DNA from 2 places in the Vibrio sp. 11986-1-5 genome. Region 1 is predicted to be linked to the other one. Evidence: predicted binding sites of a transcription regulator. Region 1 holds the regulator's gene; the other holds the start of a gene.
What was found. Region 1 encodes PurR, which represses purine synthesis genes. Its sites were predicted from a motif close to TNANGNAAACGTTTNCNTNA; they were not measured.

Region 1 (15,801 bases):
ATGTTTACCGCTAAGCGTAAAACTGGTTGCCTAGTAGTATTGTTTTCTTTGTCCAGTTTATTCGCCATTTCTTTTCAACCAATCTCCAGTCAGTTATTGATGCCTTTGGAGCGTCAGTACAGCGCTTTTTTACCAGTTGAAGGTACTATCGATTACGTAATGGTACTAGGTAATGGTCATGTCGTTGATGATAGCATTCCACCAACCTCAGAACTCACTCGAGCCGCTTTAATGCGTCTGACGGAAGGTATTCGTGTCATGCGAATGTATCCCGGTTCAAAACTTATCTTGTCCGGCTATACAGGAGGTAGTGAAATTAGCCATGCACGTATGTTGGCTAAAGTTGCGCTGGCGCTTGGTGTTGCTAAATCGGACATTATTTTGCTTGAAACCGCGCAAGATACGTGGGAAGAAGCGAGACAAGCAGCGGCTTTTGTTCAGCAGCGCACTTTAGTTCTGGTCACTTCGGCCAGTCACATGACCCGAGCAATCAATGAGTTTCAATCTGCTGGGCTAAACCCAATCCCAGCACCAACCAATTATCTAGCTCAAACTAATATCAGCCAAGCTTGGGATAAATATACCCCAAGAGCGCTCTATTTAGAGCAAACTGAACGATATTGGTATGAAACCATGGGGCTCATTTGGCAAACGATGCGCGACTGGGTCACTCATGAACCTAAGTTGCCTGAATCAAAACCTATGATAGAGGGTAACTGATTTTCTCGTTATCAGTCGAAAAGTGGTGGTGTGCACAACTTGATAAACATTGTACCTATTTAGCATTAAATGGAAGGATTATGGGCCGAATTTGATTGCGAGTTACTGCGTTGCAGTCTAGAATCTTGCTGGTTATCAACAAGATTAAATGTAACCAATAGGCCGCTATTTAACAGCGGTTTTTGTGTTTTTATTACTTTTAGGCTGACGTTAGCCTATACCCGAATCATGAGACTTTGCATAAAGGGCAGCTCCGGTAATACCCTTGGCAAACCTCTCGTCTATCACACTCCCTAGTAGGATGATTGCATTTTCGGGCACACAACTACTGCTCCAGTTGTCTCAACACCGAGCAGTCATCGACAGGATAATTTTATGGCTACGATTAAAGACGTTGCACGCCTAGCGGGCGTATCAACAACAACCGTATCTCATGTCATCAATAAAACTCGTTTTGTGGCAGAAACCACCCAAGAAAAAGTCTTGGACGCTGTTAAACAGCTGAATTATGCACCGAGCGCGGTCGCACGCAGCTTAAAATGTAATACAACGCGTACAATCGGTATGCTAGTGACTCAATCAACCAACTTATTTTTTTCTGAAGTAATCGATGGGGTTGAAAGTTATTGTTACCGCCAAGGCTACACACTCATTCTCTGTAATACTGGTGGTATCTACGAGAAACAGCGTGATTATATTCGCATGCTTGCTGAAAAGCGGGTCGACGGTATGTTGGTCATGTGCTCCGATTTAACGGAAGAGTTACTTGAGATGTTAGACAGTCATCCCTCCATCCCTAAAGTTATTATGGATTGGGGCCCACAAACGTCACAAGCGGATAAAATCATTGATAACTCTGAAGAAGGGGGTTATCTGGCTACAAAATATTTGATCGAAAATGGGCACACTGAAATCGCTTGTCTAAGCGGTCACTTTGTTAAAGCCGCCTGTCAGGAGCGTATTGCCGGTTTTCGTCGTGCCATGGCAGAAGCTAACCTAACCGTTAAAGAAGATTGGATCTTAGAAGGTAACTTCGAATGCGATACTGCCGTTCTGGCCGCGGATAAAATCATTGCGATGGATACACGCCCTACTGCGGTGTTTTGCTTTAATGACACCATGGCATTAGGCTTAATCAGCCGTTTACAGCAACGTGGCGTACGCGTACCAGACGATATGTCTGTTATTGGTTATGACAATATTGAGTTAGCTGAATATTTTTCTCCACCACTGACCACTGTGCACCAACCTAAACGCCGTGTAGGTAAAAATGCCTTTGAAATATTGTTAGAACGTATTAAAGATAAAGAACATGAGAGACGTATTTTTGAAATGCACCCAGAAATCGTTGAGCGTGATTCAGTCAAAAAACTCACTAATTAATAGATAAGCACTTCATTACCCCATCATAAATCACAAGCTCCAATCATAACTCTAGGCTATGATTGGAGCTATTAATACCCAAACCATTCACACTACCAATGAAATAAAAGGCATACTAGTGATGACTGAGTGTGATACTTATTCAATGATTTGTTTATTTTATACATCCACGTTATACTATTTTGTCAATAATGAAACGTGTCACGCACAGGGCAAACCATCTGAAAAGATGGGACGCAAAGCCTCCGGCCTAAACCAAAGTGGTAGGTAGCGGGGTTGCCGATGACAAAATAGCCAAAAGAAGAAGTCAACTCCCCTTACTATTATGCTTTTTGACTTTTTGCTATTTTCTCGGACCTGATTTTGCTGGCGAATTGCTTAATACACCGAGAATAACAGCATGGATAAACCCGTATTAAAAGATTCAATGCGACTATTCGAACTGCTTGGCCAGGTCAAGTCGCGCTCAATGTTTGGTGGCTTCGGGATTTTTGTCGATGACACCATGTTCGCTTTAGTTGTCAATAATCAACTGCATCTTCGAGCTGACGATGAATCGGTCAAAGTTTTTTCCGCAAGAGGCTATCTGCCCTATGTTTATAAAAAACGGGGCTTTCCTGTGGTGACTAAATACTTTGCGTTACCTGATACCTGTTGGCTTAATCCAAACTATATCTTGCAAGAAGCAACCACTGCATTACGCCATGCAAAAGCTGAGCGAGAGCAACAAGAGCAAACGAAACCCACTCGCTTAAAAGACCTGCCTAACTTGCGCTTAGCGACTGAACGGATGCTTAAAAAAGCAGGTATTCACTCCGTTGATCAGTTACAACAAGCTGGTTCTGTTGCGGCTTATCAAGCAATTAGACAAAGTCACTCATCGGATGTCAGTGTAGAACTATTGTGGGCATTAGAAGGGGCAATTGAAGGTAAACACTGGTCGGTTATCCCCCCAAGCCGCCGAGAAGAACTGAAAAAAAGCCTATTCTAATTCAGATACCTAGCCCGCTAGCCAGTCAGGCGTAGCGGGCATATTGATCCGTAATCACTTACCCTGATAGATATTATAGCCGTTTGAAATTCATCATTTCGGTATCATTGACACGACTTGAATGGACAAAACTGCAAGCCATCCCCTTCCATCGCTATCGTTATAAATCAACAACATAATAAAACTAGGGCAACTAAACCTAGCTGCCTCACAATCGTATTCTTCTATTAGCAAATGGAGAAATTAAAGCACAGAATGAGATAAAGTGGTTGGTGTGCTTTGCCGCTGGATAAATTGAATCGACAGCTGGTTAAACAACTCCGGTTGTTCGACATTACAAACATGCCCACAGTTTGGAAGCTCCAACAGCTCACTTTGCCGATGAGCGGCGACCATTTCACGTACTGGGCGAATAAACATGTAATCACGCTCTCCCATTAAATACAACGTCGGAATAGGCAATTCTCTATCTTTAAAATAACGCATTAATGGATTCACTTCGGCAGTCAACGTAAACCAACGTTTAAATTCTTGCTGACACAATTTTTTAGCTTCTCGAACAAACAAATGACGAGACTCTTTCTGACTGCGTTGTGGCATCACAATGTAAGCAAACAGACGATATAACCACATATAGGGGATGAGATGTTTACTTAAATGACCGAGCTTAACTAATAGTTGCGAACGAATATTCAAGCGAGTAACCGCCCCACCTAATACCATAGAGCGAACTCGCTGAGCAGATAATTCGGCAATATTACGCACGATGATCGTGCCCAAAGACATCCCGACAAAATGAGCTGAAGCTATTTTCAAGTGATCCAGTACTTTGAGGACGTCGATGGTCACCGTTTTAAAAGTATATCGATTAGTAATCAGATCTTTGATAATACGATGAGATTTTCCGTGACCGCGTAAATCAATCAATAACAAGTTAAAATGCTGTTTGTACGCTTTGATCTGTTTAAACCAAATAGATGAGCTTCCGCCAGCGCCATGCACAAACACCACCCATTCTCGGCTAGTTGGGTGTGGATAGACTTTATGGAACAGTAAAGATTGAGACATGGATACCACAGAAAATCAAAATCATTGATACTGAGAGATTAGCATATTTTAGTGTCAAAAATCGTTTTTGAGTTGTAAAAAACTATTGTGAGTAGACCGATGAGGAAACGCTCCCCATCGGTACAGAAGAACATAATTCAGAAAAGGAATAATAGGCTATCCGCTCACCAAGCACTTGTATGCACTTCTAGCCTTTACTCGCATTAGTCAAAAATAGCTAAGCGATACATTTTTATATATTCAAGGGCAGACTCGCGCCAGCCAAAATCTTTGCTCATCGCTCGTATTTGAACATTGAGCATCTCTTCTGGTTGCTGTAGATAAAATAGTAATGCTCTTTGCATTGTGATCAATAATGCTGAAGGCGATGGCTCTTGAAAACCAAATCCCGTCGCTTGCTGCGGATACTTATCATAATCTTGTACGGTATCTTTTAAACCGCCGACCTCTCGTACAATAGGTAAAGTACCATAAGCCATACTGTAGATTTGGTTTAGTCCACAAGCTTCAAACTCTGAAGGCATCAGGAAAAAATCCGCTCCAGCCTCGACTAAATGGGCAAGACGATTACTGTAAGTCTCAACGAACCCTAACCTATCAGGGTGATGTGCTGCCATTTTATGTAATGCTGCCGCAATTTCCGGTTCACCAGTACCGACGATCACCACTTGTACCTGATTGCGTAAAAACGACTCAAGAATAGGCAATAAATAATGAAACCCTTTTTGATGAGTCAAACGACAAACCATACCAAACAGAGGCGTAGCGACTTGTGGTAAATTTAACTCTTGTTGTAAGGCCAATTTACTGGCTGATTTTCCAAGAGTCAGTGATTGGCGCTCAGCATGATAAGTCTGAGGAATATACCGATCTGTTAGAGGGCTCCATTCAGAATAATCGCATCCATTGACAATACCATGTAAATCTCGTGCTCGACGTACAAAATCATCCACTAATCCATGAGAACCTAACGGCGTCAATAATTCAGAAGCATAGTTAGGACTCACTGCATTGATCTTATCGGCAAAAGCGATACCAGCGCGTAGCATACTAACATGATCATTCCCGTACTGTAGAAACTCCATCCCAGAGAGATTTAACTCAGGGATAACTTCCAATTGGTAATAAGAAAAAATACCTTTGAAAATGGCATTATGAATGGTCAGTACTGACTTGACCCCGAAAAAATAAGGATCTTCACGATAGCGAGTTTTTAATAAAAACGGCACTAAACCCGTGTGCCAATCATTGGCATGAATGATGGTGGGTTTTATGTTCAGCTTGGGCAAAATATCCAAGCTTGCCGCCGAGAAAAAGCCAAAACGTTCACCATTATCTGCGTAAGCTTGATTGTGTTCCGCATACATTTCTGGTCGGTCAAAATAAGCGTCACAATCAACCAGATAAACCACAACGCCGTCCAGCTCACCTTGCCTAACTTGATAGCGGGTATGGGGCCAATGGGTTAACTCGGTTTCAAGTATAACGGGAAAATCCATTTTATTTGGAATTGAACGATAAGCAGGTAGCACAATGGCTACCTGATGACCTAACTCCTGTAATGCTTTTGGTAAAGCTTTCGCGACATCAGCTAAACCACCGCTCTTCACTAAACCTTCTGCTTCGGATACAACAAACCAAATATTCATTTTTTCAAGATTAGAATCCAACTTTCGTTCCTTTTTCGATGACCACAATGCCTTCATCAGAGACGTGGAAGCGCTGCCTATCTAATTGTAGATCTTCTCCAATCACCGTTCCTGGGGCAATCTCAACATCTTTATCAATGATGGTGCGCTTAATTGTACAACCTGCACCAATTTTAACATCACCGAGAATAATCGATTCACTGATCCATGAGCCTGCACCAATATTCGTTCGAAAGCCTAGCACGGATTTATAAATTTTTGCGCCTTGAATATAACTTCCCGCCGAAATTAAACTATCGGTGATACAAACCTTTTTCTCGCCTTCATTGACAAAGGTCGCCGGTGGTAACGGTGGATAATGAGTATGTAAAGGCCAACTGCGGTTATAAAGAGAAAATGGTGCATCTTTTTGCAATAAATCCATATGAGCAGACCAATAAGACTCTATCGTTCCGACATCACGCCAGTAGGCTTCGCCCTTCTCACCTTTGATTTTATTGGTTGAGAAATCATAAACGAAGACCTCGCCCTGCGGAAACATTTTAGGGATGATATCTTTGCCAAAATCGTGGCTTGATTGCTCATTAGCAGCATCTTCACGAAGTTCACGGCATAATGTTTCAGTATCAAAAATATAGTTACCCATTGAAACCAATGCCCATTCTGGCTCACCCGGTATCGATTTAGGGTATTGTGGTTTCTCTTCAAAACCAATCATCTTCCCTGTGACATCAACTTCGATAACACCAAATTGAGAAGCCTGTGAAAGGGGCATACGAATAGCCGACACGGTCAGCTTTGCTTCCATTCGACGGTGGAAATCAAGCATCTGACGAATATCCATTTTATAGATATGATCAGAACCAAAGATACACACGTCATCCGCTTCAGAGATTTCAATAAAACGTAAATTCTGATAAATGGCGTCAGCCGTACCTTCATACCAGCGCTTACCATCACGCATCTGTGCTGGTATGGAGTCAATAAAACTGCCGCGAATACTGGATATGTTCCACCCTTTTTTCATATGTAGATACAGCGATTGAGATTTAAATTGCGTAAGTACATAAATTCGCATTAAATCCGCATTCACAAAATTATTGAGCGCAAAGTCTATTAAGCGATAACTACCACCAAATGGCACGGCAGGTTTAGTACGCGATTCAGTTAAAGGCTTTAATCTTGAGCCTTCACCACCAGCCAGAATCATTCCTAGTACACCGGTCATTATTATTCTCCATTAAGTTTTATTGATTATCATCATGTCAATACTATTGGGGGGATGACGATACTATCCTTAGTTTATTACGGCCTTTCGGCCAGCCACGAAAAGTGCAATTGGTTGTGTATTACTTTATAGCGTTTGCATAAAAATACAAATGGCAATTGTCTATTTTGAGCCAGTAAAACAGCCAATCTATTGAACTCCTAATCTTGTTCACAATTAACGCATCATAACGTTATGAAATTGCATTTTTATGTTTCATTTTTGGTAACAAAAATAACGACTATTTATTGATGACAAGGAAAATACGATGGAGATTAGATGAAAATTTTTCTTGAAAATACACATGAATTACCCATTAAAGATAACTCTTTCTAAAAACATAGAGGCAGCCTATGGCTGCCTCTATGTGTCGACTAATCAAGAGAAATTTCTCTTATTTGGCTGACTTACGTTTGTCCGTCACTTGCCAATCACCATCGTCATAGATTGCCGTCCAACCAGAAGGTTTACCATTTATTTCCGTCCGTACGTAATGCTCTTTGCTCTTACGACTGAATCGTACCACCGCTGCAAGCCCATCAGGATCATGAGTGGGCGCCTTCGCTAGATATTGGTACTTTTCAGGTAGACGTTGTTTAAAACGCTGTAACTCTTCAACAAGAGGTGCTCGGGTTTCACGAGATTTAGGAAAATTGCTGGCGGCTAAAAATAGTCCAGAAGCACCGTCACGTAGCACAAAATAGGCATCTGAGTTTTCACACGGCAGTTCAGGGAAATGAACCGGATCTTCTTTCGGCGGAGCAACTTCACCGTTTCTCAATATCTTCCGAGTGTTCTTACAATTGTCATTGGTGCAGTCCATGTACTTACCGAAGCGCCCAGTTTTTAGCACCATATCTGATGAACATTTATCACATTCAACAACAGGGCCATCGTAACCTTTAACTTTAAACTCACCGGTTTCAACAACATAACCTTCGCAGTTTGGGTTATTACCGCAAACATGCAGCTTACGTTGACCATCAATCAGATAAGCGTCCATCGCCGTTTCACAAATCGGACAACGTTTTTTCGCTCGTAATGCTGCGGTTTCGACATCTTCCTCAAGAACATTGATAATGCCATCTTCATCGCCCAAGTTAATCGTCGTTTTACAACGTTCTTTCGGAGGCAATGCATAGCCTGAACAACCGAGAAAAACCCCTGTTGAAGCCGTTCTAATCCCCATAGGACGAGAACAGGTTGGACACATAATGTTGGTCATTACAATATGATTAGGCTTCATACCGCCGTGATCTTCGTCCTGCTCGGCTTGCTCTAAATCACCGCTAAAATCGACGAAGAAGGCATCCAATACTTGTTTCCAATTCGCTTCTCCCTCTGCAATTTGGTCAAGTTTTTCTTCCATCCGAGCGGTGAAATCATAGTTCATTAAATCGGTAAAACTACCATCAAGGCGGTCGGTGACGATTTCGCCCATTTTTTCAGCATAAAAACGGCGCTGATCAACTTTTACGTAACCACGATCTTGAATAGTGGAAATGATCGATGCGTACGTTGATGGACGACCAATGCCACGTTTTTCTAATTCTTTAACCAATGCCGCTTCCGTAAATCGTGCTGGCGGCTTAGTGAAATGCTGCTTAGGATCCAGCTTCTCAAGGGTAAGAACTTCGCCAACTTGCACCGCAGGTAAAATTTGATCCTCATTTTTACCGAGTGGACGCTGCACACGAGTCCAGCCATCAAATTTTAAAATCCGTCCTTTCGCTTTCAACGTATATTCATCGGCTTTAACACTTACTGTCGTTGAATCGTATTGAGCTGGCGTCATTTGACATGCGACAAATTGATTCCAAATCAAGGCATAAATTTTATGTGCGTCTGCTTCCATACCTTGTAAATCATCGGCTTTGACATTAACGTCAGAAGGACGGATCGCTTCGTGCGCTTCTTGAGCCCCTTTCTTGCTGCCATAGACAATCGCTTGCTGTGGCAGATACTGTGGGCCAAATTGCTGCTCGATAAACTGACGCGCTGATTCCACCGCTTCGGTGCTCAAGTTGGTAGAATCTGTACGCATGTAAGTAATGTAACCTGCCTCGTACAAGCGCTGCGCTAGCATCATGGTTTTCTTCACGCCATAGCCTAAGCGGGTACTGGCCGCTTGCTGAAGCGTGGAAGTAATAAATGGTGCACTCGGCTTACTTGTCGTGGGTTTATCTTCACGTTTACAAACTTCAAAGCGTGCTTTTTGCAATACGGATAGAGCAGCTTGTGTTTCAGCTTCATTGCTTGGCTTAAAAGCAGAGCCTGCTTTTTGAGCTACCATCAAGCGAAAATCATCTTGCATGCTGGTTTTCGTGTCCGCATGAATATCCCAAAACTCTTCAGGAATAAACGCTTTGATCTCACGCTCACGCTCAACGAGGAGTTTCACCGCTACCGACTGCACACGACCAGCAGAAAGACCACGAGCCACTTTTTTCCATAACAACGGCGAGACCATAAAGCCCACAACGCGATCCATAAAACGACGTGCCTGCTGTGCATTCACGCCATCCATGTTCAGTTCGCCAGGTTGTTCGAAAGCTTGTTGAATCGCATTTTTAGTGATTTCGTTAAACACAACACGTTTATAACGCTCTTCATCGCCACCGATGATCTCACGTAGGTGCCAAGCGATAGCTTCTCCTTCGCGGTCCAAATCGGTTGCGAGATAAACATAATCTGCGTCTTTGGCTAATTTTTGTAACTCAGCGACCACTTTTTCTTTGCCTGGAAGGATTTGATAATTCGCTTCCCAACCTTGAAAAGGGTTAACTCCCATTTTCTTAATCAGAGCGGTCCGTTCTTTTTCTTTTTTTAAACGCTCTTTTTCTTCCAACGAAAGTGCTTTATTGACCGCTGGTGTGGCTTTTTTAGCCGTAGTAGTTGTTTGACCTGCGGTAGGCAGATCGCGGACATGACCGACACTAGACTTAACAATGAAGTCTTTACCAAGGTATTTATTGATTGTTTTAGCCTTGGCTGGCGATTCCACTATAACGAGTGATTTACCCATAATTTGATTCAAATGCCCTTAATCATACTGCGAGTAATAAATCGCATGATGTTCTAAAAATATTGCTTCTTTTTTTACTATCGAGCCAGTTAAGCAGAAGATCAACCTGTTTTTGAAAAAAAACGCTTGTTTGCTCGACAAATCGACGAAACCGCATCCGCAAGACAAAATTAGCATGATAGTAAAGAGTGCCTGTTTTAGGTGCGACCGCTAATCTAGAAAGTATGTTGTAAATCACAAAATTAGGTAAAAGTGATTTTTATCCATTTCCTGTTTCTGATCATGGTTTTTACGTGGCACAATTCTACAATCACGTCACCGATTGCTGAAAAACGGGTATCTGCTGGGTGGCAGCATAGAGAAACGTAATACCGAGAGCAAGTAAATCAAAGAACAATCTAAAATAAAGAGAAAAATATGCAGAACAAACAACTCATCAGTGAATTCGATTTATTACTTATAGCCAATCAATTAATTCAAGAACACGACAGCTATATAGAGGGAATGCGCACAACTAGCGTCGAGGAAAAAGACGGTGTATTAGTATTTAAAGGGGATTATTTTCTTGATCCTCAAGGTCTACCTAGTGAGAAAACAACCGCTGTTTTTAATATGTTTAAATATTTAGCTCACCATCTTTCGAAACAATTTACCCTTAAAAAATAATAAAAGCCTCTATATTGAGGCTTTTACTTCTTATTAGTACTAAAAATTTATGCTCTAAATCACTCAGTGGGATAATTGAGCAAACTTCTCAAAATAATCTGGGAAGGTTTTTGATGTACATTTAGGATCATTAATCGTCACTGGCGTCTCACCAAGGGCAACTAAAGAAAAACACATCGCCATACGGTGATCGTCGTAAGTATCAATCGTCGCATGTTGTAGATGGCTTGGAGGAGTGATGATAATGTAGTCCTCACCTTCTTCGACCAAAGCACCAACTTTACGCAATTCTGTCGCCATCGCCGTTAACCGATCGGTCTCTTTCACTCGCCAATTATAAACATTGCGAATTGCCGTTGAGCCTTTAGCAAACAGAGCCGTTGTCGCAATTGTCATCGCAGCATCTGGGATGGCATTAAAGTCTAAATCGACCGCGGTTAACTCTCCTCGACGAGCAATCACATAATCGTCTCCCCATTCAATTTGCGCGCCCATTTTCTCTAATGCATAAGCAAACTGGACATCACCTTGAATACTATTTTTACCAATGCCCGTCACTTTAACTTGACCGCCTTTTATCGCGGCAGCAGCAAGAAAATAGGAAGCAGAAGACGCGTCGCCTTCAACCAGAAAATCACCGGGAGAAACATAAGATTGGCCAGCAGGAATCACAAATTGTTGATAGTCATGATTGATGACCTGAACACCAAATTGTTCCATCAGATGTAGCGTGATATCGATATAAGGCTTTGAAACTAACTCGCCTACAATATCAATGGTCATCGTGCCTTCCGCTAATGGTGCAGACATTAAGAAGGCCGTTAAAAATTGGCTTGAAATAGAACCGTCAATCGAAACATGGCTTGCTTTTAGTCCTGTGCCTTGAATGCGCAACGGAGGATAATGCTCACTTTCCAAATATTCTATGTTTGCCCCAGCTTGACGCAAAGCGTCCACCAAATGACCAATTGGTCGCTCTTTCATTCGTGGTTCGCCAGTGAGAATACACTCACCGCGCCCCAAACATAATGCCGCAGCTAATGGACGCATTGCCGTTCCAGCATTACCGAGAAAGAGTTCTTGTAAACCTTCGATAACAAAGGGGTGCCCTAAACCCTCCACTTCACATTGTGTTTTATCCGCGGAGAGCCGATACTTAACGCCCAATTGGCTCAATGCCTTAAGCATATGGCGGATATCATCACTATCGAGTAAATTGGTTAAGCGTGTCGTTCCGGTGGCTAATGCTGCCAAAAGAAGCGCTCGATTCGAGACACTTTTTGAACCTGGCAAATTAACTTCACCATTAATATTAGCAATAGGCTGTAAGGTAAGACTTTCCATTAAACGTGTATTTCCTTGCACTGTCATCATAGCCGTGAATATTGAAGGCAGTAAAATTCTTGGTAATGGCAGACTAACCAAAATCCCTTATCCTCGCTAGTCTTTATCCATTACTGAAGACAAAAAATCTTGCTTACCTTTCTTTATCCACTCTCACCCCATCCGAGAAGTATAAGATTCTGACTAGATCGCCTCGGTTAAAGATCATTTGGTTATCGAGATCTTGAATTACATCAATCAATTGACCGTCATTCGTTTTAATCAATAGCTCAACCAATTTATACTCAATAAGATGAGTTTTATTTCCATGATGGTGAGCAACCCCCGCACCGGCTGCTGCGCCAACCGCGGTGGCGACTTGCTTACCCCGACCATCACCAAACTGATGACCGACAAGTCCGCCCACGACTGCGCCAAGTAACGTCTCCCAGCCCTTCGATTTAGAGTGAATGATCTCTTGTTGAGTAATGTAACGGACCGTTTCTACCTGTCCAAAGACAACCTCATTCACGGGCCTCGCTTGATTACGCTGATACGCAGCATTGGCAAACAAAGGAAAAATCAATAAGATCCATATCCACTTTGTCATTTTGTACTCCTATTAGGATAAGTTGGTTAAATAATGGCACTCTATCTCACTGAATTAGCGAGCGATAATTTCTCTTTCCCCTCGCCTTTATTTGCCTCAGATGAGCCCAATGGTCTATTGGCTTTTGGTGGGGATTTGCATCCCGACCGTCTTATTTCAGCTTACCACAACGGTATCTTCCCGTGGTATGGTCCTGGTGAACCGATCCTTTGGTGGAGTCCGTCCCCGCGTGCCGTGTTTTTTCCTAAGACCTTTAAACCAGCAAAAAGTGTGCAAAAATTTCAGCGCAAACACACATATCGAGTGAGTGTAAACCATGATACCGCACGCGTGATTGAATTATGTGCTGCGGTACGTCCTGCTGATCAAACTTGGTTAAATGCCGATATGCGTTCATCCTATCAACAACTTGCCAAGCAAGGTATTTGCCATTCCGTTGAAGTGTGGCGTGATGATACCTTAATCGGTGGCCTTTATGGTATTCAAGTTGGCCAGCTCTTTTGTGGAGAATCGATGTTTAGTTTAGCCGATAACGCATCCAAAATCGGGTTTTGGTATTTCTGTGCTCATTTTGCCACTCATGGCGGACAATTAATCGATTGCCAAGTGATGAATCCACATCTTCGCTCATTAGGTGCTGTTGAATTACCGCGTGACCAATTTTTAGATTCATTGCTATCCTTAAAACAAGGTCAGGTAACAGATAACTGCTTTCAACCTCAATGGTTATCTCTTACCGTTAACGGCTCATCGAAGGAGTCGCTATGAGTTCTGATTTACAGCAAATTCGCATTGGTTTAACCAGTAATCACCCTTGCAGTTATTTAGCCGACCGGATGGAGCGAGTCGCTGTTGCAATGGATCCTCACATGCAGAGTCCAGATAACTATGAACTACTGCTAGCCAATGGCTTTCGACGTAGTGGCGATATTATCTATAAACCTCATTGCGATCATTGCCAAGCTTGCCAAGCTCTACGAGTGTCAGTGAATGAATTCACACCATCGAGAAGTCAAAAACGCCTGCTAAAACAAGTACAAGCTCGTTATCAATGGCAATTAAAACCAGAAATGGATGACGATTGGTTTTCGCTCTATTCTCATTACATCGAAGCGCGTCATAACAGCGGTACTATGTACCCTCCTCGCCGTGATGAATTTTCTAAGTTTGCGAGTTCTAACTGGTTAGATACACAATACTTACATCTCTATTTAGATGATCGATTAGTCGCCGTCGCCATCACCGACATTCTCCCGAATAGCGCAAGTGCGTTTTATACCTTCTTTGATCCCGATAGTTCACTGTCCTTAGGAACATTAGCAGTTCTTAGTCAACTTGAGCTCACCAAAATCATGAATAAACAGTGGCTTTATTTAGGATATCAAATTGATGAATGCCCAGCGATGAACTACAAAGTACGCTTCAGAGCACATCAAAAGCTAGTCAAACAGCGTTGGCAAGGGTAGAATACGCCCCAAGTTTACATATTGATTTTTTAACGGCAAAATACGCCGTTGATTATTTTTCGCCAAATTTCTAAAGAGGATTAAATGGCTAAAGAAGACGTAATTGAGATGCAAGGCACTGTCCTTGATACTCTTCCAAATACAATGTTCCGTGTTGAGCTAGAAAATGGTCACACAGTGACAGCTCACATCTCTGGTAAAATGCGTAAAAACTATATCCGCATTCTTACTGGTGACAAAGTTACTGTCGAGATGACACCTTACGATCTTTCTAAAGGTCGCATCGTCTTCCGTGCTCGTTAATCACTGATTTTCGAATGCAACAAAAACGGAGCTCTACGCTCCGTTTTTGTTGCCTAAGAGTGAATGATAAGGCGATATCACGGATAACAAAAAGCGCACGATACCCTGTGCGCTTTTTTATTAACTTAATTTTATTCGCTGTTAAGTTCACTCATTAAATCGTTGGTCTTAATGAGCAACCTTTTCACGTGAACTCATGTACTCAAAGGTCAAATGGTCATCCGCTAAATCCACTTTAACCGTACCACCTTCGACTAATGAGCCAAACAGTAATTCATTCGCTAATGGTTTTTTCAACTGATCTTGAATCACTCGGCCCATCGGGCGAGCTCCCATATCACGGTCATAACCTTTCACGGCTAACCAGTGGCGCGCATCTTCAGACACTTCAAGAGATACACCACGAGCATCAAGCTGCACTTGTAGTTCAACAATAAATTTATCAACGACTTGGTGAATCACTCGTTCATCAAGACTATTGAACCAAATTACATGATCCAAACGGTTACGAAACTCTGGCGTAAAGACTTTTTTGATCTCCGCCATCGCGTCATGGCTGTGATCCTGCTGAATCATACCAATTGATTTTTTAACTGTTTCCGCAACCCCTGCGTTGGTCGTCATGACCAAGATAACGTTACGAAAATCGGCTTTACGGCCATTATTATCCGTTAACGTCCCATTATCCATCACTTGCAATAATAGGTTAAATACATCGGGGTGCGCTTTTTCTATCTCATCCAAAAGAACAACCGCATGAGGATGTTTAATCACCGCATCGGTTAATAATCCACCTTGGTCATAACCGACATAACCCGGAGGCGCACCAATTAAACGACTCACCGAGTGACGCTCACCATATTCCGACATATCAAAGCGCAGTAACTCGATACCAAGCAACTTAGATAGCTGAACAGTGACTTCCGTTTTACCGACCCCTGTTGGTCCTGCAAATAAGAAGGAGCCAACAGGGCGGTTTTCCGCACCCAATCCTGCACGAGTGAGCTTAATCGACTCGCTCAACACTTCGATAGCTTTGTCTTGACCAAACACCAGCATCTTCATTTTCTTATCCAGATTTTTCAAAATATCCTTGTCTGAAGAAGAAACTGACTTCTCTGGTATACGAGCCATTTTAGCAACCATGGCTTCAATTTCTGCCACACCGACCGTTTTTCTGCGTCGGTTTGCAGGCATCAAGCGAACTCTCGCCCCAGCTTCATCAATGACGTCAATCGCTTTATCTGGTAAGTGACGCTCGTTAATGTATTTAGCCGACAGCTCCACCGCCGCGCGTAAAGCTTTATTGGTATAGCGAACATCGTGGTGA
Region 2 (15,801 bases), 490 kb from region 1:
CCATAGCCGTGAAATAGAGCAATTATGGCAACGCTTTAAGGCCGATTACTTTTTACGCCATACTCACAAACAAATAGCATGGCATGGTATGCACATTTTAACGCACTCATCGCCCACTGAGCCTTTAGTCTTGATCAGTAAAAAAGCCACGCGCGGTGGTACCGAAGTGTTTGTGTATACTAAAGATCAGCCCGCATTGTTTGCAACGGTGGTCGCCGAATTAGACCGTCGAAATCTTAACGTTCATGACGCGCAAATCATGACCAGTAAAGACGGCTATGTTTTGGATACCTTTATGGTTTTGGATCATAACGGCCAAGCGATTGAAGAAAACCGTCATCATGCGTTAATTAAGCATTTAATCCATGTATTGAACGATGGCCGCCCAACAAGACTTAAAACGCGTCGTATTCCACGTAATCTGCAACATTTCACGGTTCGAACTCAGGTCGATTTCTTACCAACAAAAAGCAAAAAACGCACCTTAATGGAACTGGTTGCTCTCGATACGCCGGGATTACTGGCCACCATAGGAGCGACGTTTGCTGAATTAAACTTAGATTTACATGGAGCAAAAATCACCACGTTAGGGGAACGTGCGGAGGACTTATTTATTTTAACCAATCAACAAGGTGCTAAACTCACAGACCAAGAGCAAAGTGCCCTACGTGAACGATTAATTGAGACTATTGCTCAGCTCTCTTCTTCGCACCAAGAAGCTTGATAGCCCTATCAACTAAAACTATGCAGAGGATGCTTATGTTTCCACAACTCACCAGCTTGGGAATCGATCAACCCCATACGATTGAACGTTACTCATTGCGCCAAGAAGCGCAAAAAGATGTACTAAAAATCTATTTCAAGAAACAGAAAGGTGAGTTTTTTGCTAAAAGTGTCAAATTTAAATACCCAAGACAGATCAAAACGGTTTTGGTCGATGGGGGGACGCATCAATACCGAGAAATCAGCGAAATCAATCGTACTCTTACCTTAGTCATTGATGAGTTGAATCAACTCACGCGTAATGAGAATACTGGAGAAAACGTCACTGAGATAGATATCAAACAAAAAATCTTGAGTGATTTAAGACACTTAGAAAAAGTAGTCGCCAGCAAAATTGCTGAAATTGAAGCGGATCTGAACAAACTGTAGTTTGGCTTACCCATAAGGGAGCCTCTGCTCCCTTATTGATGAGTGTTCAGCACAACCTAACTATGCTTAGTTTAGTTGAGCCATCCCGCCCAATGCCCAACAAAAAACAGCATAATAGCCGCCATGATGCCAGCAACGATATCATCGAGCATAATCCCAACACCACCTTCGACTTGCTTATCTAACCATCCAATTGGCCATGGTTTGACCATATCAAAAAAGCGAAAGAGAACGAATCCTGTGACAATCCATTGCCAATCAAAAATTGGCAGTTGCAGTAACGGAACAATAGACATGGTGATCCAAAAACCAGCAAATTCATCCCAAACAATTGAACCATGATCGTGAACCTGCATATCCGTTGACGTTACTTGGCAAATTTTCACACCGAGGATGCACGCCATTAAGACGACGAAAAGATAGGCAAACAAGGGCAGTTGTACTAGAAGTAGATACAGAGGAATAGAAGCTAATGTTCCCATTGTTCCAGGGATGATCGGCGATAAACCACTACCAAATCCGGTCGCCAGTAAATGCCATGGATTGCGTAGTGAAAGACGAGAAAGAGGCTGACTCATGCGGATTCCTTAAAATGATCATAACCGGTCAACGACCAGTCGACTTTTTGTCCATGATTGAGTAAGTCAAACACGCCATGAGGACGAATTTGACCAATGCAGGTGATAGGCGTCGCGGTATGTGCCAGAGCGCTTGCTAACGATCCCTTATTCTCTTCAGGCACCGTAAAGCAGAGCTCGTACTCTTCACCACTGGTTAACGCATACTGCTGCGCAATAAGCGGATCTCCCGTGAACTGCACTAACGCTTCTGATAACGGCAAAGTATGCAAATCAAGGCTCGCTCCCACTTGAGAAGCACTTAAAATATGGTTTAAATCCGCGACTAGGCCATCAGAAATATCAATCGCTGATGAGGCCAAATTGAGCAAGGCTTGTCCGGCGAGTACTCGCGGGGTCGACAAATAATGACGTGACTCTAGCACTGATGCACAAGGTAAAGCTCGTTTGTTCACATCGAGTATCACCTCTAGCCCTGCTTTGCTATCGCCGAGTTGTCCTGTGACATAAATCCAATCCCCGACTTTCGCACCAGAACGCAATAACGCTTTATCTTGTGGAACAAAACCTTGCACTGTGAGAGTGATGCTCAACGGACCTTTAGTCGTATCACCGCCAATTAATTGTACATTGTAGTAATTCGCTAAATCAAAAAAGGCGTCACAAAATGGAGTAAGCCAATCTGGGGTAATCTCAGGTAGGGTGAGCGCCATCGAAACCCAAGCAGGGGTTGCTCCCATCGCGGCTAAATCACTGATATTAGAAGCAAGGGCTTTATGTGCCACCCAAGCTGGATTCGCATCCATTACAAAATGGGTTCCTGCAACTAAGGTATCGGTACTGATTGCGAGTCGAACATTCTCTGGTACATTGACGATCGCACAATCATCCCCCAAAGCCAAATGAACATCTTTACGCTGTGGTTGACGTGCCGCCAAATAGTGTTCAATAAAATTAAATTCACCTAACATGGATGATTCTCTAGCCAGACCAACGAACCCACCGAATGATTCATTCATACGATGTGAATGCGGTTAGTAAAACTAAGCCCATCAATAACACTCGCTCAACCGTTGTAGACGGACTCATTGGTCGATTTTATCGATAAAAAAGGCCAGCGAATGCTGACCTTTTATGCCAAAACTAATTACGCTTTTTTGCGTACATGAGGAGCGGCTTTATCAAGCACGCCATTCACAAACTTATGGCTATCTTCTGCTGCAAACACTTTTGCTAGCTCAATGGCCTCATTAATCACGACCTTATAAGGAACATCTTCGCGTCGAGTCATTTCATACATCGCTAGACGAAGTAGTGCAAGCTCCATCATATCAAGATCTTGCATAGGACGAGAAACGAAAGGACGTAGTTTGCTATCTAGCTCGGTATGATTAAGCACAACGCCGACAAGCAGATCACGGAAATAAGTCACATCAGTTTGTGGGGCAGAGAGTGCAGGCTCTGCCGCATGATGTTCTTCTTCATCATACTTACCACCGGATAAGAACTGCTCTTCAATAGTCGCCACATTCTCTTTAGTGATTTGCCAAGAATAAATAGCTTGTAGCGCAAATTGACGTGCATTACGACGTGCGGCTGGTTTCACACTGGCCCCCATTAGGAATCGATTTCAGAAAGAACGTTTATCATCTCAAGTGCGCTAAGTGCTGCTTCTGCACCTTTATTACCAGCCTTGGTTCCTGCGCGTTCAATAGCTTGATCGATAGTATCAACAGTTAATACACCAAACGCGACTGGAATGCTGAACTCCATCGACACTTGAGCTAACCCTTTATTCATTTCACTGCAAACATAGTCAAAGTGTGGTGTACCACCACGAATAACCGAACCCAGTGACACTATCGCATCAAATTTGCCTGTTTTGGCAACGCGTTGAGCCACTAGCGGCAGTTCAACCGCACCAGGACAACGAACAACGGTAATATTCTCGTCGCTAACTTGACCATGACGCTTTAAAGTATCGATGGCACCAGACAGCAGACTTTCGTTAATAAAACTGTTGAAACGAGAAATCACAATCGCAACTTTGGCATGGGGGGCTGGGAAACCACCTTCGATCACTTTCATAAGCTTTCCTTTAACTCTGTTCATCAAGTGAGAATCGCCGGATTCTAGCACAAATTTGTGAACGATATCTAATAGTAATTTGCCGCCACAAGGGCGGCTTATCGTGCAGACTTAACGAGACAAACACGAAATAACGGGCTTATTCGCTGATATACTCGACCACGTTCAAACCAAATCCACCTAAGGCATGGTATTTCTTATTGGCTGAAGAGAGTAAACGCATATCACTGATCCCTAAATCAGCGAGGATCTGTGAACCGACACCAACTCGTCGTGATGTCCCTTGCTTTTTCGCCATTGTTGGGGCTGCGCCTTTATCTTGCTGTTCAAACATTTTAACTCGATGAATAAGCAGCTCTGTAGACTCTTCATTACCAAGAATCACCAGCACCCCCCCTTCTTGACCAATACGTTGCATGGCTTTATCCAACGTCCAACTACGATCAGCACTGCGATCACTGCGTAATAGATCAGTAAAGGTATCTTGTAGATGAACACGCACCAGAGGCGCTTGCTGAGTAGTCTTCTCTTTTCGCAAAGCAAAATGAATTTGGTTATCAATGATATCGCGATAGGTTACCAGCTCAAACTCACCAAACTCGGTTGGTAATTGGCATTGCGCGACACGCTCAATGGTGGTTTCTGTGTTATTGCGATACTCAATTAAATCGGCAATGGTACCTAATTTGATATCGTGCTTTTTAGCAAAGACTTCCAGATCAGGACGACGAGCCATACTGCCATCGTCATTAAGAATCTCAACGATGACCGACGCAGGCTCAAGCCCTGCGAGACGGGCTAAATCACAACCAGCTTCAGTATGACCTGCGCGGGTAAGTACGCCGCCATCTTGCGCCGCTAATGGGAAAATATGTCCAGGTTGAACTAAATCAGCCGCTTTAGCGTCTTTTGCCACCGCAGCTTGCACCGTACGTGCGCGATCAGCCGCTGAAATCCCCGTCGTTACCCCTTCCGCCGCTTCAATCGATACCGTAAAGTTAGTGGTATACTGTGCGTTATTGTCTTGCACCATCGGTGCTAACCCTAAGTGCTGGCAACGACTTTTAGTCATGGTTAAACAAATCAATCCGCGCCCATGAGTCGCCATAAAATTGATCGCTTCTGGCGTGATATGCTCAGCGGCCATGATTAAATCGCCTTCATTTTCGCGATCTTCATCGTCCATCAAGATAACCATTTTGCCTAAGCGAATATCTTCGATAATGTCTTGTGGGGTACTAATTGACATGACTCTTGTCCTATATTTTGTCTTATTGCGTCACGTATGATTACGCAAAACCATTTTGTTGTAAGAATTCCATTGTCATCCGAGAGGGCGATTCAGGCTCACTCTGACCGCCTACCAATAAGCGTTCTAGATATCGAGCGAGCACATCCACTTCGAGGTTCACCTTGCGCCCAGGTTTAAAGCCGTCAATGGTCGTTTCTGACGTAGTATGCGGTACGATAGTCAGCTTAAAGGCATTCTTTCGTAGCCCATTCACGGTTAAGCTAATTCCATCCATGGTGATCGAACCTTTTTCAGCGACATACTTAATTAACTCGTTCGGCAAACTCACCCATAACTCAATGGCTCGCCCAACCCATTGGCGTTCAATTATTTCACCGACTCCATCAACGTGCCCCGACACGATATGACCACCAAAACGTGTTGTAGGCAGCATGGCTTTCTCTAAATTGAGCGGTTCTCCAATTTGATAGTGAGCAAACGCTGATTTATGAAGTGTCTCTAATGATAAATCAGCACGATAATGCTGTGAACTGACATCAATAACGGTCAAACATACCCCATTGGTAGCAATACTATCACCGAGTTTAACATCACTCATATCGAGTTTTCCCGTAGCAACGGTAATGGTGACGTCTTCCCCTTGACGGGTCATGTCAACCAAGGTCCCTACGGCTTCTATAATTCCGGTAAACATAATCAGTTATCTTATTGTTGTGAGGTTAGAGTTGCGGTTAAACGAAGGTCTGGCCCGATCATACGGCAATCTTGAATCACTAATCCTAACGTTTGATCCATATGAGTAAAACCCAGCGAACCAAATAAGCCTCGGCCATCACTGCCCATGATTTTCGGCGCAAGGTAAATGATCAATTCATCAACCAGTTGCTGATCGATTAAGCTTTTCGCTAACGTAGGCCCAGCTTCTACCCAAAGATGATTGATCTGATACTGTTCAGCTAAAGCGGTTAAGGTATGACGCAGATCGAGCTGTTGATGCTGATTTAATGGCACACACAGATCGGCCTCTTGCTCTGCTACACGAATAATCGGTGCAGAGGTTGCATAAAGTGCTAATCCAGGGTGCAACTGATGCTGACGGTCAAGTATCACACGCGTAGGTTGACGAAGTTCAGCATGAGGGTATTGCTGTTGCACATCGACGGGTAATTCAGGCCAACGTACCGTTAATGAGGCGTTATCGGCTAGCACGGTTTGACTGGTTGATAACACCGCTCCTGCTTGTGCTCGATACACTTGAACATCTTGACGCGCTTGTGCTGAGGTTATCCATTGGCTTTCACCATTAGCCAGTGCCGTTTGTCCATCCAAACTGGCCGCTAACTTTAACTGGATATAAGGCATTCCGGTTTGCATTCGTTTAATAAATGCCGGATTAAGCGCCTTGGCATCCGCTTCCAATAAACCCACTTCCACTTCAATTCCTGCTTCTCGCAACATAGCAATACCGCGTCCAGATACTTGTGGATTAGGGTCTTGCATCGCGCAAATCACCTTTGTCACTCCGGCTTGAATTAACCCTTCAGCGCAAGGAGGCGTTCGTCCATAATGAGAACAAGGCTCAAGCGTAACATAAGCGGTCGCACCACGAGCCTGCTCTTTAGCCATTCGTAATGCATAAACCTCAGCATGGGGTTGACCTGCTCGATAATGGAAGCCTTCACCAACAATGCGGCCTTGTTGAGTAATTACGCACCCTACCCTAGGATTCGGTGCCGTAGTGAAGCGTCCGCGCTGAGCAAGTTGGATGGCTCGCGCCATCATTTGATAATCGGCAGCAGAAAAGTTTGACATCATCGGACTCACGTTCAATTTTCTAATTTAGCAATCTCTTCACCAAACTCGCGAATATCTTCAAAACTACGATAAACCGAGGCAAAGCGAATATATGCCACCTTATCTAAATCTTTCAGTTGTTCCATGACTAAGTTACCAATCAATTCACTAGGCACTTCCCGCTCTCCGGTAGCACGTAATTTAGATTTTATCGTACTGATCGCTAACTCAATCGCATCGGCGCTAACAGGGCGTTTTTCTAAAGCGCGCTGCATCCCACCAATCATTTTTTCTTCATCAAACGGCTCTCGATTACCGTTAGATTTGATGACTCTAGGCATCACTAGCTCTGCCGTTTCAAACGTGGTGAAACGTTCGCTGCAAGTCAAACATTGCCGACGACGGCGCACTTGGTGACCATCAGCCACTAGACGAGAATCGATAACTTTTGTTTCGTTTTCAGAGCAAAAAGGACAATGCATATTACCTCCCTAGCAAGGTGATCAGTGTACCGGAAATGGACATATGAACAAAAGGAAAAGGGGCCAATAAGCCCCTTTTCCTGATTGATTTAGTCAAATTTGTTAAGCGCCTCTATCGATAAACAGCAGCTCATCATATTCACTAGTTAAATGGCTTTAACTGCGCAATAAATAATTTCCTTTACCAACCCATTTGTAACTGGTCAACTCCTCAAGACCCATTGGACCTCGAGCATGCAGTTTTTGGGTCGACACCGCAACCTCTGCCCCTAAACCAAATTGCGCTCCATCAGTAAAACGAGTCGAGGCATTGACATAGACAGCAGCGGATCCCGCTGAATTAATGAATCGCTCAGCATTGAACAGATCATTTGTCATGATGGCATCAGAATGGCTGGCATTATGCTCACGCATATGCTCAATGGCCTGCTCAACTCCACTGACAACTTTAACGCCTAAGGTGTAACTTAACCATTCGCTATCAAAGTCTCCTGCTTGTGCGAGGCGAATATTATTTGCCTCCGGAAGCAGTGCTTTGGCATGTTCATCGACGACTAACGTCAGTTTATCGTGCAATTGATGCTGCAGTTTTTCTAACAAAGGTTGAGCAATCGCTTGATGAACCAGTAAGGTATCTAATGCATTACAAGCTGATGGACGCTGCATTTTTGCGTTTTCAATCACCGCAAGCGACTTATCAAGGTCGGCACTCTCATCAACAAAAATATGGCTGATACCAAAACCGCCAATGATCACGGGAATGGTGCTGTTTTCCTTACACATTTTATGTAATCCAGCACCACCTCGCGGAATGATCATATCGACATACTGATCCAGTGTTAATAATTGAGTAACGTATTCACGCTCAGGTTGACGCATATATTGAACGGAAGCCATTGGAAGATCGGCTTTACTCAAGGCTAACTGAATGACATTAACCAGCTCAAGATTAGAGAAAAAGGTTTCTTTACCACCACGTAAAATGGCTGCATTACCCGTTTTCAAACATAATGCGGCGATATCAATCGTTACATTAGGGCGCGCTTCATAAATAACACCCACCACACCAAGCGGAACACGACGGCGAGCTAATGACATGCCATTTTCAAGGACTTTACTGTCGATTTCACTGCCGACAGGATCAGGTAAACGAATGACATTACGCACATCATGAGCAATAGCCTGTAAACGTGATTCTGTAAGCAAAAGTCGATCGAGTAACGCTTCACTTAACCCAGCTTCTTGTCCCAAAGCAATATCTTTCGCATTGGCCGCTAAAATAGCGCCCATATTGGCTTCCAGTTCATTTGCTATTATTGCAAGTGCTTGGTTTTTCTGCGCGGTCGAGGCGGTAGCAAGTTGAAACGAAGCTAATTTCGCCGCCTTACCCATTTCGATTAAATCCACAATTCTTCTCCCTATTCTTGAATAACGACCATATTATCACGGTGAATGACTTCAGCGCCGTAATCATAACCAAGAATATCGATGATCATGGTGCTGTGTTGGCCGGCAATTTTACTCAAATCGCGACTGGAATAAGTGCTGATGCCACGAGCAATCAGATGCTGCTGTTGATCTTTCACGCAAATGACCTCGCCGCGCGCAAATTCGCCCACAACTTTGATAACCCCTTTAGCCAACAAACTACTGCCTTTAGCTAGTAAGGCATTAACCGCTCCTTGATCAATATACACATCGCCAGAAGCAGCAGGACCCGCTAAAATCCAACGTTTACGATTTTCTAGAGCTTCTTCCAGAGCTAAAAAGCGTGTGCCTTGTGGCGTGTCGCTTAATGCATCAAAAATGACATTGGGCGCTCGGCCGGCAGCAATAATCACTTCAATCCCCGCTCGACGAGCAATATCAGCCGCTTGCAATTTAGTCGCCATACCTCCGGTACCTAATGTTGTACCACTTCCACCCGCGATTTTTCGCAGCGTGTCATCAATGGTTTTAACCTCTTTGATTAACTCTGCGCTAGGATCTTTACGCGGATCGGCGGTGAACAAACCTTTTTGATCGGTTAGTAATAAGAGCTTATCCGCTGCACACAAAATACCGACTAAGGCCGAGAGATTATCGTTATCACCAACTTTAATTTCATTGGTTGCAACCGCATCGTTTTCATTGACCACTGGAATAATGCCGTGTTCGATCAGGGCATTGATCGTATCTCGCGCATTCAAAAAACGCTCTCGATCTTCCAAATCAGCACGAGTTAATAACATTTGACCAATTTTTATGCCATAAAGCGCAAATAACGACTCCCACGCTTGAATCAACTGACTTTGACCAACGGCAGCCAATAATTGTTTACTTGATATGGCTTGGGGCAATGCGGGATAACCTAGATGCTCTCGACCTGCGGCAATTGCTCCTGAAGAGACAATCACCACACTGTGGCCTTGTTTTTTTAATTCAGCACATTGACGGACTAACTCAACCATATGTGCGCGATCAAGTGCTAACGTTCCACCGGTAAGAACACTGGTTCCTAGCTTCACAACGATGGTTTGTAACGCTGTTTGGCTCTGTTGATTCATTGTCATGATTTTGTCTGTTGAAGAAAACATTTAAGAGGTGATGTTTTAGCAATCCAGCGCCTCTTACACAAGCAGAAAAGGTGCTAAAGAGCACCTTTTTTTAGTGGGAATTATTTCTTACTCTGCTAAGCACTCAGTGAGCAGTAAAGGAAGTGTTCTTATTGACACGATAAAATACAACAAGCCAATGATTAAGTGATAACGCTGTCATACTTAGCAAGCAGGCAACCTAGAATTAAGCAAACGCTGTCGATTGTTGATGCAAGGACAGACTTAATTCAAAACGTTGCTGCAAAGTTTGAGCTAACTTTTTATGAAAATCTTCTTGGGTACGAATCACTTCAGGCAGCGCCGCCGCCGTTGGCTTACTCTCTTCCCATTGACCTGCGAGGTTATAGCGGCCGATACGATAATTGGCTTCAAAGCCAGTTTCGGTCGTCGTCAACTCCATCCACCAGCCCCAAAACTCCCGTTTTTCAGGCGATTTTTTATCATTAATACAAAAAGCTAAACAATCAAACCAATAAATGCCTTCCTGGCACTGCCCTTCCCGTAAATAAGGACCAATCGCTTTTAACGTCGATAATAAACGATAATGTGTCGGATATTTTGCTGCCTCTGACATGTAGACTCTCCTTGTTAAGAATGATTATTGCTTTTAATAATCATACGCTTAAAAACGCAGACAATTCACTCTTAACTAATTTAAGCCAAAAGTCATTCGCAAAGTTGTTCTTCCAGCCACTTTATCGCTAAATCGAGGGATTGCTCATATCCTCGTGTAAGACTTTCACTCTTTATCTGTTTTGATTGCCCGCCTTGACTAAAAGTCGCAATCAAATGATTATCGCTGGCAGGTGAAACCGGATCACCTTCCATCGCTAACGCCAAAATAGGAACTTTAGTACGTCGAGTCGCGAGGAAGCCTTGCACTTTCAGTGACCATGCCATCAGTTGAGCCGATAAACTCGGAATATCAACCGCATGCTTACCAATTCGCGACGCTAACACATCCATATACATTTTCGACATCAGTTTCATTTTTTGCTGAGAAACAAAAATATCATGCACCGGAGCGCCGATAGCGACACACGCTTTAATTTTATCTGATTCAATAAACGATAATCTGACCATGGCGTTACCACCAAAGCGAAAGCCAATCAAACCAACTCGACGATGATCAACCCAAGGCAAGGGGGCTAATTGATTAAGTACCGCTTGGTGTAAACAAGAAGAATCTTGCGTTAATGACCAATGATTACTGTGACCAACAGAAGGCATATCAATCGTTAACATCGCAATATTTCGTTTAGCTAGATAATCACGAAAGAGACGCCACATATCGGTTTGCAAACTATCAAGACCAGCACTAACGATCACCACCGGTTGTGGCTCATCAGTGTGTGACAAATGCAGGTGACCAAGAATTTTCTTACCTTGATAATCAAACTCTAATGGCTTAATCGTATACTGCGTCAGTTCAGAGGCTTGTTTATAAGCAGCATTGGCCAACACTCGCGCTTGAATGGCCAAGGTATCATTTTTTAAATGGGGATAACCGGCAATACTGTAGCAAAGGGAAGCACTAAACATACGCTCGGCTGCGGCTTCTCCCGTTAAGGCTTCACTTTGCTTATGGTAACGTCCACCGAGCTTTGTCCATTCATACGTCCAATTGCCACTATGATAACCAATCACGGTATCTAACCACTTTTCATGACTTCGAGAATGCTCAGATGAAGCCATGTTGGCGAGAACCTCTTCTTGATCGATAGGATTAATTCCTAACCAAGCCCACTGTAAACGACGTAAATTTCGATACCACGAAAAAGGATCTTGCTCCATTTTCTGTTCAAAAAATTCACTACTACTCGGCATGTATTGCGTGAGAGAGGAAGTCTCTTTCGCCTCTTTATGCTGTTGAAAGAGCGTTTCTGATAGGTTGATATTGCTTGATTCAGACATGATGCATCTCATTGTTAAACCGCTTAGGCCTTATAGTAATCAAAAAAAAGGCCCTTTGCAGGGCCATATGTCGATTAATTGCGGGAAACTGGTGATTGAATCAATAATTGTCGTTATTTTTGCTTACGATTCACTGGCTCAACGTAAGCTAAAGTCATATCCCAAGGTTGTTCAATCCAAGTATCTTGTTCAATATCAACCACGTATTCATCCACTAAATCTTTACCTGCTGGTTTAGCACAAACAGTCACAAACTTAGCTTTCGGATACATTTCGCGAATTTTACGAGCTGTATCACCGCTGTCGACCAAATCATCGACAATAAGAAATCCCTCACCATCATGCTCAGGTGCTTTCAGTACGGTCATATCACGTTGATGATCATGATCGTAACTTGAGATACAAACGGTATCAACATAACGAATGCCAAGTTCACGAGCCAAAATAGCCGCAGGAACCAGTCCACCTCGACTTACACCTAGGATACCTTTCCATTGCTCAGCAGGCATTTGACGCTGGGCTAATTCACGGCAAAAATTTTGCATGTTGTCCCAAGTGATTACGAATTTTTTACTCATTGTGATTGAACCTAATTGTTTAAAAATAGAATCTATTTACGCTTCAAGAATAAACTTAATAACAAAGATGATCGCCATGACCCAAACACTAAGCGAAACGTGTCGACCTTTACCACTCAGTAGTTTAATCACTGCGTAAGAGATAAAGCCAAGTGCGATACCTTCAGCAATCGAGAAGGTTAAAGGCATTAATAAGCAAGTCACTACTGTCGGTGCTGCTTCAGTAAGATCTCGCCAATCGATACTTACCAAGCCAGACATCATTAGAATCGCGACATAAAATAATGCACCTGCAGTCGCATAAGCAGGGATCATTCCCGCTAATGGCGAGAAGAATAATGCAAGTATAAATAAAATGCCAACAACTACCGCTGTTAAGCCTGTGCGACCGCCTGCAGCCACACCTGAAACACTTTCGACATAAGATGTGGTATTCGAGGTGCCCAATAATGCACCAACAGACGTCGCTGTCGAGTCAGCAAGTAGCGCACGGTTTAAGCGTGGAATTTTACCATCTTTACCAATGAAACCCGCTTTGTTTGCTACGCCGACCAGCGTTCCAGCGGTATCAAAAAGGTCAACAAACAAGAAAGCAAATACAACTGAAATCATACCGATTTCAAATACGGCTGAAAAATCAAGCTGCATGAAAGTTGGGGCAATACTTGGCGGCGTAGACATAATGCCCCCCCAAGTGACATCGCCAACAATCAATCCTAAAATAGTTACCGCTAAAATAGCAATCATCACCGCGCCTTTAACACCGCGATGCACTAAAGCAATGGTAAAGAAAAAGCTCAATGCGCCCAATACCGCAGGTAAAGAGGTAATCGCTCCCATTGACACCAACGTTGCCGGGTTATCGACCACAATTCCTGCATTTTTTAGCGCGATAAATGCCAAAAACAAGCCAATACCAGCAGAGATTCCCGTGCGTAACGACATTGGAATCGAATTAATAATCCATTCACGAATCTTAAATAGACTCAATAGGATAAATAAAATACCTGAGCAAAATACCGCCGCTAAAGCGACTTGCCACGTATACCCCATGCCAAGCACTACAACATAGGTAAAGAAAGCGTTTAATCCCATACCTGGTGCTTGCGCTATCGGATAGTTAGCCACAAAGCCCATAATAAAACAGCCAATCGCTGCCGCTAAGCAAGTGGCAACAAAAACAGCTCCACGGTCCATTCCTGCATCCGCTAAAATCGTCGGATTCACAAAAATAATATAAGCCATGGTCAGAAACGTCGTGATCCCGGCAATGATCTCAGTGCGCACAGTTGTGCCATTTTCACTGAGTTTAAACAGTTTTTCCAACATGGTAGAATCCTAATACAGACAAAGTAAACGGTTGCGTAATCGATTGGCGGGAATTATAAAGTTATCAACTGATAATTTCCATACACAACTACTATCAATCTGTAGGAAAAAAACCACTTTATCTATCTATATAGAATCCACTACAAAGACGGATAAATACTCGCAAAGTGCTACCAGTGAAGAAAAATCATACCAGTAACCAAAGGTTGTGATTGATCGTTGAGCATAAAAAAACGCCATCTGAGAACAGATGGCGGTGAATTATTTTAATCACTGTAGATTAACAATAGATTCTAATATAGGGGTGAACAAAAACATATAACTTTCAAGTGGTTAATTTAATAACCAAAGCTTGACGGATAAGTAAAGTTGCTAGTAAAAACAGAGTTGCTTTTCCAGAACATTACGCAAGATAAACCTTTATTCATAACTATCACCTTTAAAATCAAACGTCATTAAGTTGATTTCTCAGTTCCTTGGAGGCGATAAATCGGACTCATCCTTTGAGCATTTTTTCTTCACTAGGGAAGTTGGTTATAAATATACCACTAGGAAAATTAATTACAACACTTTTGGTGATTAAAATCACAAAAAAGACAAAAAACGCTAAAATAAGCTATCTTTTGGTAATTTAATTACACAAATATCAGTAATAAAGCCTTAGCTTCTCGCTTAACGGGAATCGAACACTTCACTCCTAAAAAACAAATGATTGAATAAGACACGGCATCATTAATACCCATCCGTTTGGTAAGTATCATGCCACGCAGTCAACATGAAGACATGTGTTACATTCTATCGACTGAGCAACCATTAAGAAGAGTGTGACTAAATTAACGAAAGCGATAAACGGCTCGATAACAATAATCGTAAAACTCCGGAAGGATAATAAATCCACTACTCCCCGATCCTGCATAGTGGTATGCTGTTGTTCATTATCACTTCAGCTCCGATCTCAGCTTATTTCACTGCAAAACATCCATAAGTGTGCACATTGATCGGGGTATAATCAAAAAAAGGAGTTATCTGTGTCTGAGTTCCATTCTGAAATCAGTAATTTATCACCTAGCCCTGTTTGGCAGTTTTTTGACAAGATTTGTTCTATCCCTCATCCATCTAAACATGAAGAAGCACTCGCTCAATACATTATTGATTGGGCGAATCAGCAAGGCTTAGAGGTTCGTCGCGATCCGATCGGCAATGTGTTTATTAAAAAACCGGCCACAGTCGGGATGGAAGACAAAAAAGGGGTCGTACTCCAAGCACACATTGATATGGTTCCGCAAAAAAATGAAGAAACCCAACATGATTTTACGACTGACCCTATTCAGCCGTATATTGATGGTGAATGGGTAACAGCCAAAGGAACCACGTTAGGCGCGGATAATGGTATTGGTATGGCTACCTGTTTAGCCGTACTAGCCTCAAATGATATCAAACATGGTCCTCTTGAAGTTTTATTAACTATCGATGAAGAAGCTGGCATGACTGGTGCGTTTGGTCTACAAGCTGGCTGGCTGGAAGGTGATATTCTTCTCAATACCGATTCTGAGCAAGAAGGTGAAGTCTACATGGGCTGTGCTGGTGGCGTTGATGGTGCACTTACCTTCAATATTACTCGTGAAACGATCCCGACAGGTTTTGTCACCCGACAATTAACCTTAAAAGGCTTAAAAGGTGGTCATTCAGGATGTGATATTCACACCGGTCGCGGTAATGCCAATAAATTACTGGGCCGTTTTCTAGCCACTTACGCTCAAGCATTCGATCTGCGTTTAATTGAGTTTAGAGGTGGTAGCTTACGTAATGCGATTCCACGAGAAGCGTTTATCACTGTCGCTATTCCTGCTGAAATGGAGACTCAACTAGAGCAAGTGTTTAATGATTACCAACAATTATTAGTCGCTGAACTAGGTAAAGTAGAAACCAGTATCACCACCTTTAATCAAGCGAAAGAAACCACCCAAGGCGTATTTTCAAGTGCCGATCAGCAACGCTTCATTGCTGCACTGAATGCTTGTCCGAACGGAGTGATCC

Region 2: a site for PurR is predicted at 13,784-13,803, ahead of AACS00_RS03015 (NCS2 family permease). Genes of this name have one in related genera too.

Annotation. Positions count from the first base shown of each region.
Region 1 is NZ_CAWNVW010000011.1:506,665-522,465, reverse strand. Features, by position in the region: gene elyC (envelope biogenesis factor ElyC) at 1-720, shown strand, start outside; gene purR (HTH-type transcriptional repressor PurR) at 1,096-2,103, shown strand; cyclic di-GMP riboswitch class I at 2,305-2,387, shown strand; gene AACS00_RS05335 (TfoX/Sxy family DNA transformation protein) at 2,504-3,094, shown strand; gene AACS00_RS05330 (alpha/beta fold hydrolase) at 3,338-4,162, opposite strand; gene glgA (glycogen synthase GlgA) at 4,366-5,868, opposite strand; gene glgC (glucose-1-phosphate adenylyltransferase) at 5,822-7,039, opposite strand; gene topA (type I DNA topoisomerase) at 7,473-10,103, opposite strand; gene AACS00_RS05310 (YciN family protein) at 10,521-10,769, shown strand; gene aroA (3-phosphoshikimate 1-carboxyvinyltransferase) at 10,833-12,113, opposite strand; gene AACS00_RS05300 (outer membrane lipoprotein) at 12,247-12,702, opposite strand; gene aat (leucyl/phenylalanyl-tRNA--protein transferase) at 12,736-13,470, shown strand; gene AACS00_RS05290 (arginyltransferase) at 13,467-14,168, shown strand; gene infA (translation initiation factor IF-1) at 14,253-14,471, shown strand; gene clpA (ATP-dependent Clp protease ATP-binding subunit ClpA) at 14,640-15,801, opposite strand, start outside.
Region 2 is NZ_CAWNVW010000011.1:21,176-36,976, reverse strand. Features, by position in the region: gene glnD (bifunctional uridylyltransferase/uridylyl-removing protein GlnD) at 1-724, shown strand, start outside; gene AACS00_RS03085 (DUF3461 family protein) at 760-1,152, shown strand; gene pgpA (phosphatidylglycerophosphatase A) at 1,224-1,730, opposite strand; gene thiL (thiamine-phosphate kinase) at 1,727-2,701, opposite strand; gene nusB (transcription antitermination factor NusB) at 2,878-3,348, opposite strand; gene ribH (6,7-dimethyl-8-ribityllumazine synthase) at 3,348-3,818, opposite strand; gene ribBA (bifunctional 3,4-dihydroxy-2-butanone-4-phosphate synthase/GTP cyclohydrolase II) at 3,958-5,067, opposite strand; gene AACS00_RS03055 (riboflavin synthase) at 5,108-5,764, opposite strand; gene ribD (bifunctional diaminohydroxyphosphoribosylaminopyrimidine deaminase/5-amino-6-(5-phosphoribosylamino)uracil reductase RibD) at 5,776-6,882, opposite strand; gene nrdR (transcriptional regulator NrdR) at 6,897-7,346, opposite strand; gene AACS00_RS03040 (glutamate-5-semialdehyde dehydrogenase) at 7,503-8,753, opposite strand; gene proB (glutamate 5-kinase) at 8,765-9,898, opposite strand; gene crl (sigma factor-binding protein Crl) at 10,128-10,517, opposite strand; gene frsA (esterase FrsA) at 10,610-11,857, opposite strand; gene gpt (xanthine phosphoribosyltransferase) at 11,971-12,435, opposite strand; gene AACS00_RS03015 (NCS2 family permease) at 12,472-13,764, opposite strand; gene AACS00_RS03010 (aminoacyl-histidine dipeptidase) at 14,793-15,801, shown strand, end outside.